DNA from 2 places in the Sulfitobacter sp. UBA4523 genome. Region 1 is predicted to be linked to the other one. Evidence: riboswitches for the same ligand, from Rfam matches in the RefSeq annotation. Region 1 holds a riboswitch; the other holds the start of a gene.
What was found. Region 1 has a riboswitch for thiamine pyrophosphate ahead of thiB (thiamine ABC transporter substrate binding subunit). Riboswitches for the same ligand answer to the same signal wherever they lie in the genome.
Positions count from the first base shown of each region.

Region 2: linked by a shared signal. The riboswitch ahead of thiD (bifunctional hydroxymethylpyrimidine kinase/phosphomethylpyrimidine kinase) and the one ahead of thiB (thiamine ABC transporter substrate binding subunit) in region 1 are both predicted to bind thiamine pyrophosphate.

Region 1 is NZ_DGMH01000023.1:19,064-22,471, reverse strand. Features, by position in the region: gene B3849_RS05760 (thiamine/thiamine pyrophosphate ABC transporter permease ThiP) at 1-1,196, opposite strand, end outside; gene thiB (thiamine ABC transporter substrate binding subunit) at 1,172-2,149, opposite strand; TPP riboswitch at 2,184-2,283, opposite strand; gene aroC (chorismate synthase) at 2,376-3,408, shown strand, end outside.
Region 2 is NZ_DGMH01000029.1:38,553-41,960, reverse strand. Features, by position in the region: gene B3849_RS07485 (FAD-dependent oxidoreductase) at 1-521, opposite strand, end outside; gene thiD (bifunctional hydroxymethylpyrimidine kinase/phosphomethylpyrimidine kinase) at 518-1,324, opposite strand; TPP riboswitch at 1,392-1,492, opposite strand; gene B3849_RS07475 (TAXI family TRAP transporter solute-binding subunit) at 2,053-3,243, shown strand; gene B3849_RS07470 (TRAP transporter permease) at 3,345-3,408, shown strand, end outside.

The DNA.
Region 1 (3,408 bases):
GCCATCAGCGCATTGACCAGCGCCGTGACGGGTAAGGCCAGCGCAAAGGGGCTGGCGACAGGGTTGATCAGAATGAACCAGCCGGTGCCGATCATCAGCGGAGAGGCCGCAAGACCCAAGAGGCCCACGGCCTCTACCCCGCCGCGGGCGCGGGTCGCGATCCATCCGGCAAGGGGCAAGGCCAAGGCCAGCAAGACCACCACGCTGATCAGCGCCACGGTGACAGAGGTGCCCGCCGCCTGCCACACGCTGGCTGGCATTTGCGGCAGGCCGATCACCCCGCGCAGCACGACCGAGGTCAGGGGCAGCAGCAGAAACCCCGCCGCCAACGTGATGAACAGCGCGTCGAGCCACCGTTGCAGCCCACCACGTGCGTCCCAGCGGTGCAGGGGGCGGTCCTGCCCGCCGCCCAGACTGATCGCGGGGATAATCCACAGCGCCAGCGCGGCGGTGCTGCCGGCAAGGCCAAGCTGCACCAGCGACAGCAGCGCTGCACGGTTCAGGTCAAAGTCGAAACGGAACGCCTGATAGATCGCAAGCTCGATCGTCGTGGCGCGGGGGCCGCCGCCGAGGGTCAGCGCGACGGCAAAGCTGGTCAGGCAGATCACAAAGATCAACGCTGGGGTGCCGGGCAGGATTTGCCGCAGTAGGGGAAGCTCGATGCTGCGGAATACCGCGCGCGGGGTCAGGTCAAGCTGCGCGGCCAGCCGAAACCGTTCCGCGGGCACGGTCTGCCACGCCTGCAACAACAGCCGCGTGGCCAGCGGGAGGTTGAAGAAGACATGCGCCAGCACCACGCCGTGCAGCCCGTAGATCGTGATGCCGGGCAATCCGACCGCCGCCAGCACCGCATTGAGCCAGCCCGCGCGGCCAAAGACCGCAAGCACCCCCAGCACGGCGACAATCACCGGCAGGATGAACGGAGCCCCCAGCAGCGTGACCAGCAACCCGCGCCCGACAAAGCGCCGTCGCGCCAAGGCGCGGGCGACAGGGATCGCCAGCATGGTAGACAGCAGGGCGGAAAGCGCGGCCTGTAACACGGTAAACCGGATCGCGGACCAATCGGCCGGGCCAAGCCCGCTGCCGAACTCGGCCCGCCACAGCACCGCCCCCACCGCAGCAAGGATCAGCGCCGCCACCAGAACGGCGGCGCTGATGCCGGATTTCGTGCTTATTGCGACAGTGCGGAGAGCCATTCGGCCAATGCTTCCTCGCGCAGGGCGGGCACGTCATCGCTTGGGATCAGCAGCGCCTTGCCCGGTTCGATCAACTGTTCATAGCCTTCGGGCAGCCCGCCTTGGGGCGTAACGGCGGGGTACATCCAGTTGGTCGTGGGCAGCACCGATTGCGCCGCGTCCGATACCATGAACTGCATGAACTGATCGGCCAGCTCGGGCTGGTCGCTGCCTGCCAGTTTGCCGACCACTTCGATCTGCATGTAATGGCCTTCGTCAAAGGCGGCGGCGGCTTTGGTCGCGTCCTCTTCGGCGATCAGGTGGTAAGCGGGGGATGTGGTATAGCTCAGCACCATGTCGGCCTCGCCCTCAAGAAACAGGCCGTAGGCTTCGGACCAGCCCTTGGTCACGGTCACGACGTTATCCGCCAGACCTTCCCAGATCGCAGGGGCCTCGTCGCCATAAGCGTCCTTGACCCACATCAGCAGGCCCAGACCGGGGGTAGAGGACCGCGGGTCCTGAATCACGATCTTGAGGTCACTGTCGGCCAGAGCGCGGAAATTCGCGGGCGGGGTCAGATCGGCGTTATGGACAAAGGCGAAATAGCCCCAGTCATAGGGGACAAAGCTGTCATCCTCCCATGTGACCGGCAGGTCATAATCCGCGTTCACTGTGGCGGGCGCGAACAACCCTGTCTCCTTGGCCGCCGCGATCAGGCTGGTATCAAGCCCCAGCACCAGATCGGCGTCAGACCGCGCGCCTTCCAGCTTGAGCCGCGCCAGCAGCGCCGCGCCATCGCCCATACCGACGAATTTCAGATCGCAGGCGCATTCGGCCTCGAAGGCCGCTTCGATCACGGGGCCGGGGCCCCATTCGGCGACAAAGCTGTCGTAGGTATAGACCACCAGTTCGGGCGTCTCGGCCCATGCCTGCGTGGCGAAAAGCGTGGTGGCAGCAAGTGTAAGATACTTCATGGCATCCTCCAAAATGCGGCGTCAGAAAGCGTTGGAGGTGTATCCAGACCTTCCCTCCGCCGGTGTTAACCGGTTCAGGTTCAACGGGTCCGTGCGCGCACATCTCAGCCTGTCAGGCCCCCCGAGGTGTCTTATCGGTAGAACGCCTGTCGCCCGCGCGCAAGGTGAAACCCCTTGAGGCATGGTGCAGCCCCCGTTAAGGATCACCGCCAAAGGAGCACCGCCCATGTCGATCAACAGCTTTGGCCATCTTTTCCGCGTGACCACCTGGGGCGAAAGCCACGGGCCTGCTTTGGGGGCCACGGTGGACGGCTGCCCTCCCGGTGTGACGATCACCGAAGAGATGATCCAGCACTGGATGGACAAGCGTAAACCCGGGCAGAACAAATACACCACGCAGCGCCGCGAGGCGGATGAGGTGCGGATCCTGTCGGGCGTGTTCGAAGGTGTCACCACCGGCACGCCGATCCAGCTGATGATCGAGAACACCGACCAGCGGTCAAAGGACTACGGCGACATCAAGGACAAGTTCCGCCCCGGTCACGCCGACATCACCTATTTCCAGAAATACGGCATCCGCGATTATCGCGGGGGCGGGCGGTCCTCGGCACGTGAAACCGCGTCCCGTGTGGCGGCGGGTGGCCTTGCGCGCGAAGCGATCAAGGCGATTGCGCCGAATGTGCAGATCACCGGCTACATGGTGCAGATGGGCCCGCACAAGATCGACCGCGATGCGTTCGATTGGGACCAGATCGAACAGAACCCGTTCTGGGTGCCCGACGCCAAAGCGGCCGATGACTGGGCGGCGTATCTGGACGGTCTGCGCAAATCCGGATCGTCCGTCGGTGCGATCATCGAGGTGACAGCGCGCGGCGTGCCCGCCGGCCTTGGCGCGCCGGTCTATGGCAAGCTCGACACCGATCTTGCCGCCGCGATGATGAGCATCAACGCCGTCAAAGGCGTGGAGATTGGCGAAGGCATGTCCGCCGCCATGCTGACCGGAGAGCTGAACGCGGACGAGATCAGCATGGGCCCCGACGGCCCTGTCTATTCGTCGAACCACGCGGGCGGTATTCTGGGCGGCATCAGCACCGGTCAGGACATCGTGCTGCGTTTCGCGGTCAAGCCAACGTCAAGCATCCTGACCACACGCAAGACAATCACCAAGACCGGCGAAGATACGCAGATCATCACCAAAGGTCGCCATGACCCTTGCGTTGGCATCCGCGCCGTGCCGGTGGGAGAAGCGATGATGGCCT
Region 2 (3,408 bases), on a different contig from region 1:
ACGATGCCGTCTTGCGCCAGCGCTTCAGGATCGGCCTCGCCCTGTTCGAAACTGGCCCCATCGGCCACCAGCCCGCGCCACAGCTCTGCCAGCGCAATGCGGGGCGACAGGTGGGCCTCGGTCTGGAAATAGAGCGCTTTGGCAAAGCGGTCGCCAAGGTCGGGTTCAAGCGCCGCGATCTCTGCACCGGTCAGGGTTTGGTGGCTTGTCGTGCGGCGGGCAAAGCGGGTCAGATCGCTGCTGTCCCGCGCCGGAGAGATTACAAGCGACCCGCGTCGGTGCAGCGATGTGGTGCGCTGCCCCCACCAATCCGCCGCCCTTTGGCCCAGCCGGATCACGGGTTCCTCGGCGCTTTCGCCTTCGCAAAACGGGGCGAGCATACCGCCAGCCCACCAAGAACACCCTTGCGGGCCGGGTTGGCGGGCGCGGTCGATCAGATGCACGCGCATCCCGCGATCAAGCAAGACACGCGCGGTACACAGCCCCGCGACGCCCGCGCCGATGATGGTGACCTGCGTCATGACCAGACCGCGTGGAAGTGATGCACCGGCCCGTGGCCCGTGCCGATATCAAGTTGATCGGCGGCGATGATGGCGCGGTGCAGATAGTCATGTGCGGCCTGTACCGCCGCGCCAAGGGGTTTGCCGTGGGCCAGCCCCGCAGCGATGGCCGCGGCGTAGGTGCATCCCGTCCCGTGGGTATTGCGCGTGTCGATGCGCGGCGCGCTGAGCCATGTGACACGCTCTGCGGTGACCAGCGCGTCGCTACAGATATTGCCCGCGCTATGGCCGCCCTTCATCAGCACCGCCTTTGGCCCCATTTCCAGCAACGCCCGGGCCTGCGTGACCATCTGGTCGGCGCTGTCAGCCTCGGGCTGGTTCAACAGGCGGGCGGCTTCGGGCAGGTTGGGGGTCAGCAGATCGGCGCGCGGCAGGATATCCGCGATCAGCGCTGCGACGGCGTCTTCTTGCAACAGCGCATCGCCGGATTTTGCGATCATCACCGGATCGACCACGACGGCCCCCCGAAACGCGGACAGCGCAGATGCCACCGCCTGAATAATCTGCGGAGAAAACAACATGCCCAGTTTGATCGACTGCACCGAAAGATCGGACAGCACCGCATCGATCTGGGCCGCGACGATGGGGGCGGGGATCTCGTGTACCGCGCTGACGCTGCGCGTGTTCTGCGCGGTCACGGCGGTGATCACGCTGGCGGCATAGACACCATTGGCCGACATCGCCTTGATATCGGCCTGAATACCGGCACCGCCGCCGCTGTCGGATCCGGCGATGGTCAGGGAAATGGGGGTCGTCTTGGTCACATGCTCGCCTTTCGGTGGTGGGCAAGCAGACGCAAGAATGAGCTTTGTGGCGTGGACCCAAGGCCGTTGCACAAAGATACCCGTTCCCTACGCCGGTATTGCCCGGATCAGGTTCGACGGGTCGGTGCACGCACCTCTCAGCCCCCTAGGGCACCCCGACGGATAGATGTTGGAACTGCGCCCCCCGTGGGGGTGTGCAGCGTCGTTGCCTTAGGCGTAGCCAAGTTCGGCAAACGGTGCAAGCCGCAAAATATTCAACCAAAGGTGGCGATATTTTGGGCAAAACGGGTGCGGTTTGGACAGCCCTCCTGACGCTTGTCAGCCGAAACAACGCCTCGTAACCCAAAGCAACGTAACGTCACATTTCCCATATTCTGGGGCGTTAACCCTTTGGCATCAGCAAACTAGGGGTGATCGCGCAAAGACCCCGCGCGGCTGCGGTATCAAGTTCTGTTCTGCGGTATTGGCATCGAAATATCTTGCCCCTAGGCTGATTGACAGATTGAGTCGGATACCCTCGGGAGGAGGGGGCCGACACTCGGGGGGATGCGTTTTCTGGCCCGTTTTACGGGTCATACCGGACGCGTCGCGACAAGCATTGGGAGGTGCTGCGTGACATCTGCAAAGATCACATCTGCGTCCTGCGCATGGGCATCCGTAGCTTTTGCGGTGCCTGCGATCCTGCGATCCCGAACAATCCAAAGATGTACAACAGGGAGAGAGACCACATGAAGAATATGACACGTTTTGCCAAGGCCGCTGTCGGGTCCTTTGCGGTATCCATGGCGCTTTCGGGCGTCGCGATGGCGCAGGAGTATGAGTGGCCGCGCATGCTCGTGATTGCCACGCCGGGCACGTCGACAGGCAGCTTTGCCTCGACCAACGGTTGGGGGCCCGCGTTGCAAAAAGAAACCGGCACCACCGTGCGGATCGTTCCCGAAGACAGCGAGCCCATGCGCTACAAACGTCTGACCGACCGCGAAGACATCGCGATCGCGTCGGTTTCCGCGTCGGAAATGGCGTTGCAAGCGGAAGGGGTCGGCGGTTACGCCTCGGCGAAACCCATGCCGCAGCGGATCTTGTGGCACCACAACGACACGCCTTGGGGCTTTGTTGTGGCTGGCGATTCCGAGTTGCAAAGCCTTGAAGACATTGGCAAAGGCGGCGTGCGCGTCACCTCTGGCGTGTTCTCGCCCGCGATTGTCTCTGCGATCACACAGGCCCTGCCTGCCTTTATCGGCATGACGCCAGAAGAAGCGCAGGAAAAGATCGAATTCGTCCCGGCCTCCAGCTACGGTGAAAACTGTCGTTCGGTTGTCGAGGGGAAGTCCGATGTGGCCTATTGCTCTCCGATCTCTTCCGTCCTGTCCGAAATGGAGGGCGCACCGGGCAGCATTCGCTGGCTGCCGATGGACCCCGCCAACAAAGAAGGCTGGGACGGCTACCTGAGCTACCGCCCCATGACGATCCCCTCGACCATCTCTATGGGGGTGAGCACCGCCAAGGGTGTCGAGTCCATGACGTCGAACTTCGTCTATGCCGTGCCGGTCACCGCAGAAGAGGATTTCGTCTATAACATGGCGAAGTGGATGAATGAATCCCACGACAACTACAAAGGATCGCACGCGCTGGCGACCCGCATGTCGCTGGAGCATTTCCGCAACTTCCTGGATGCCAACCCGATCCCTGTGCACGAAGGCACGGTGAAATACCTGCGTGAAATCGGGGCGTGGACCGAAGAAGACGATGCCTGGAACAACGAGGCCATCGAGAAGATGGACGCGTGGATCGCGGCACGCAACGCCGGCATGAAAGAGGCGATGGAGCAGGGCGTCGAGATGAATTTCGAGAACCAGGAGTATCTCGACATTCTGGCCAAGCACACCGACGGGCTGGAGCCGTTCCGCTCGCGTCTGTAACGCCGCGACGGACCGTCATCGACGGCATAAGACAGGGCGGAGCACAACGTGCTCCGTCCGCCTAAGACACTGCCACAGCGCCCTTATTTTCAGGATCATCCATGTCAGCAACACAACACCCTCCGGCGGCTGAAACGGCTGTCGAACCCTCGTCCGAGACGACGC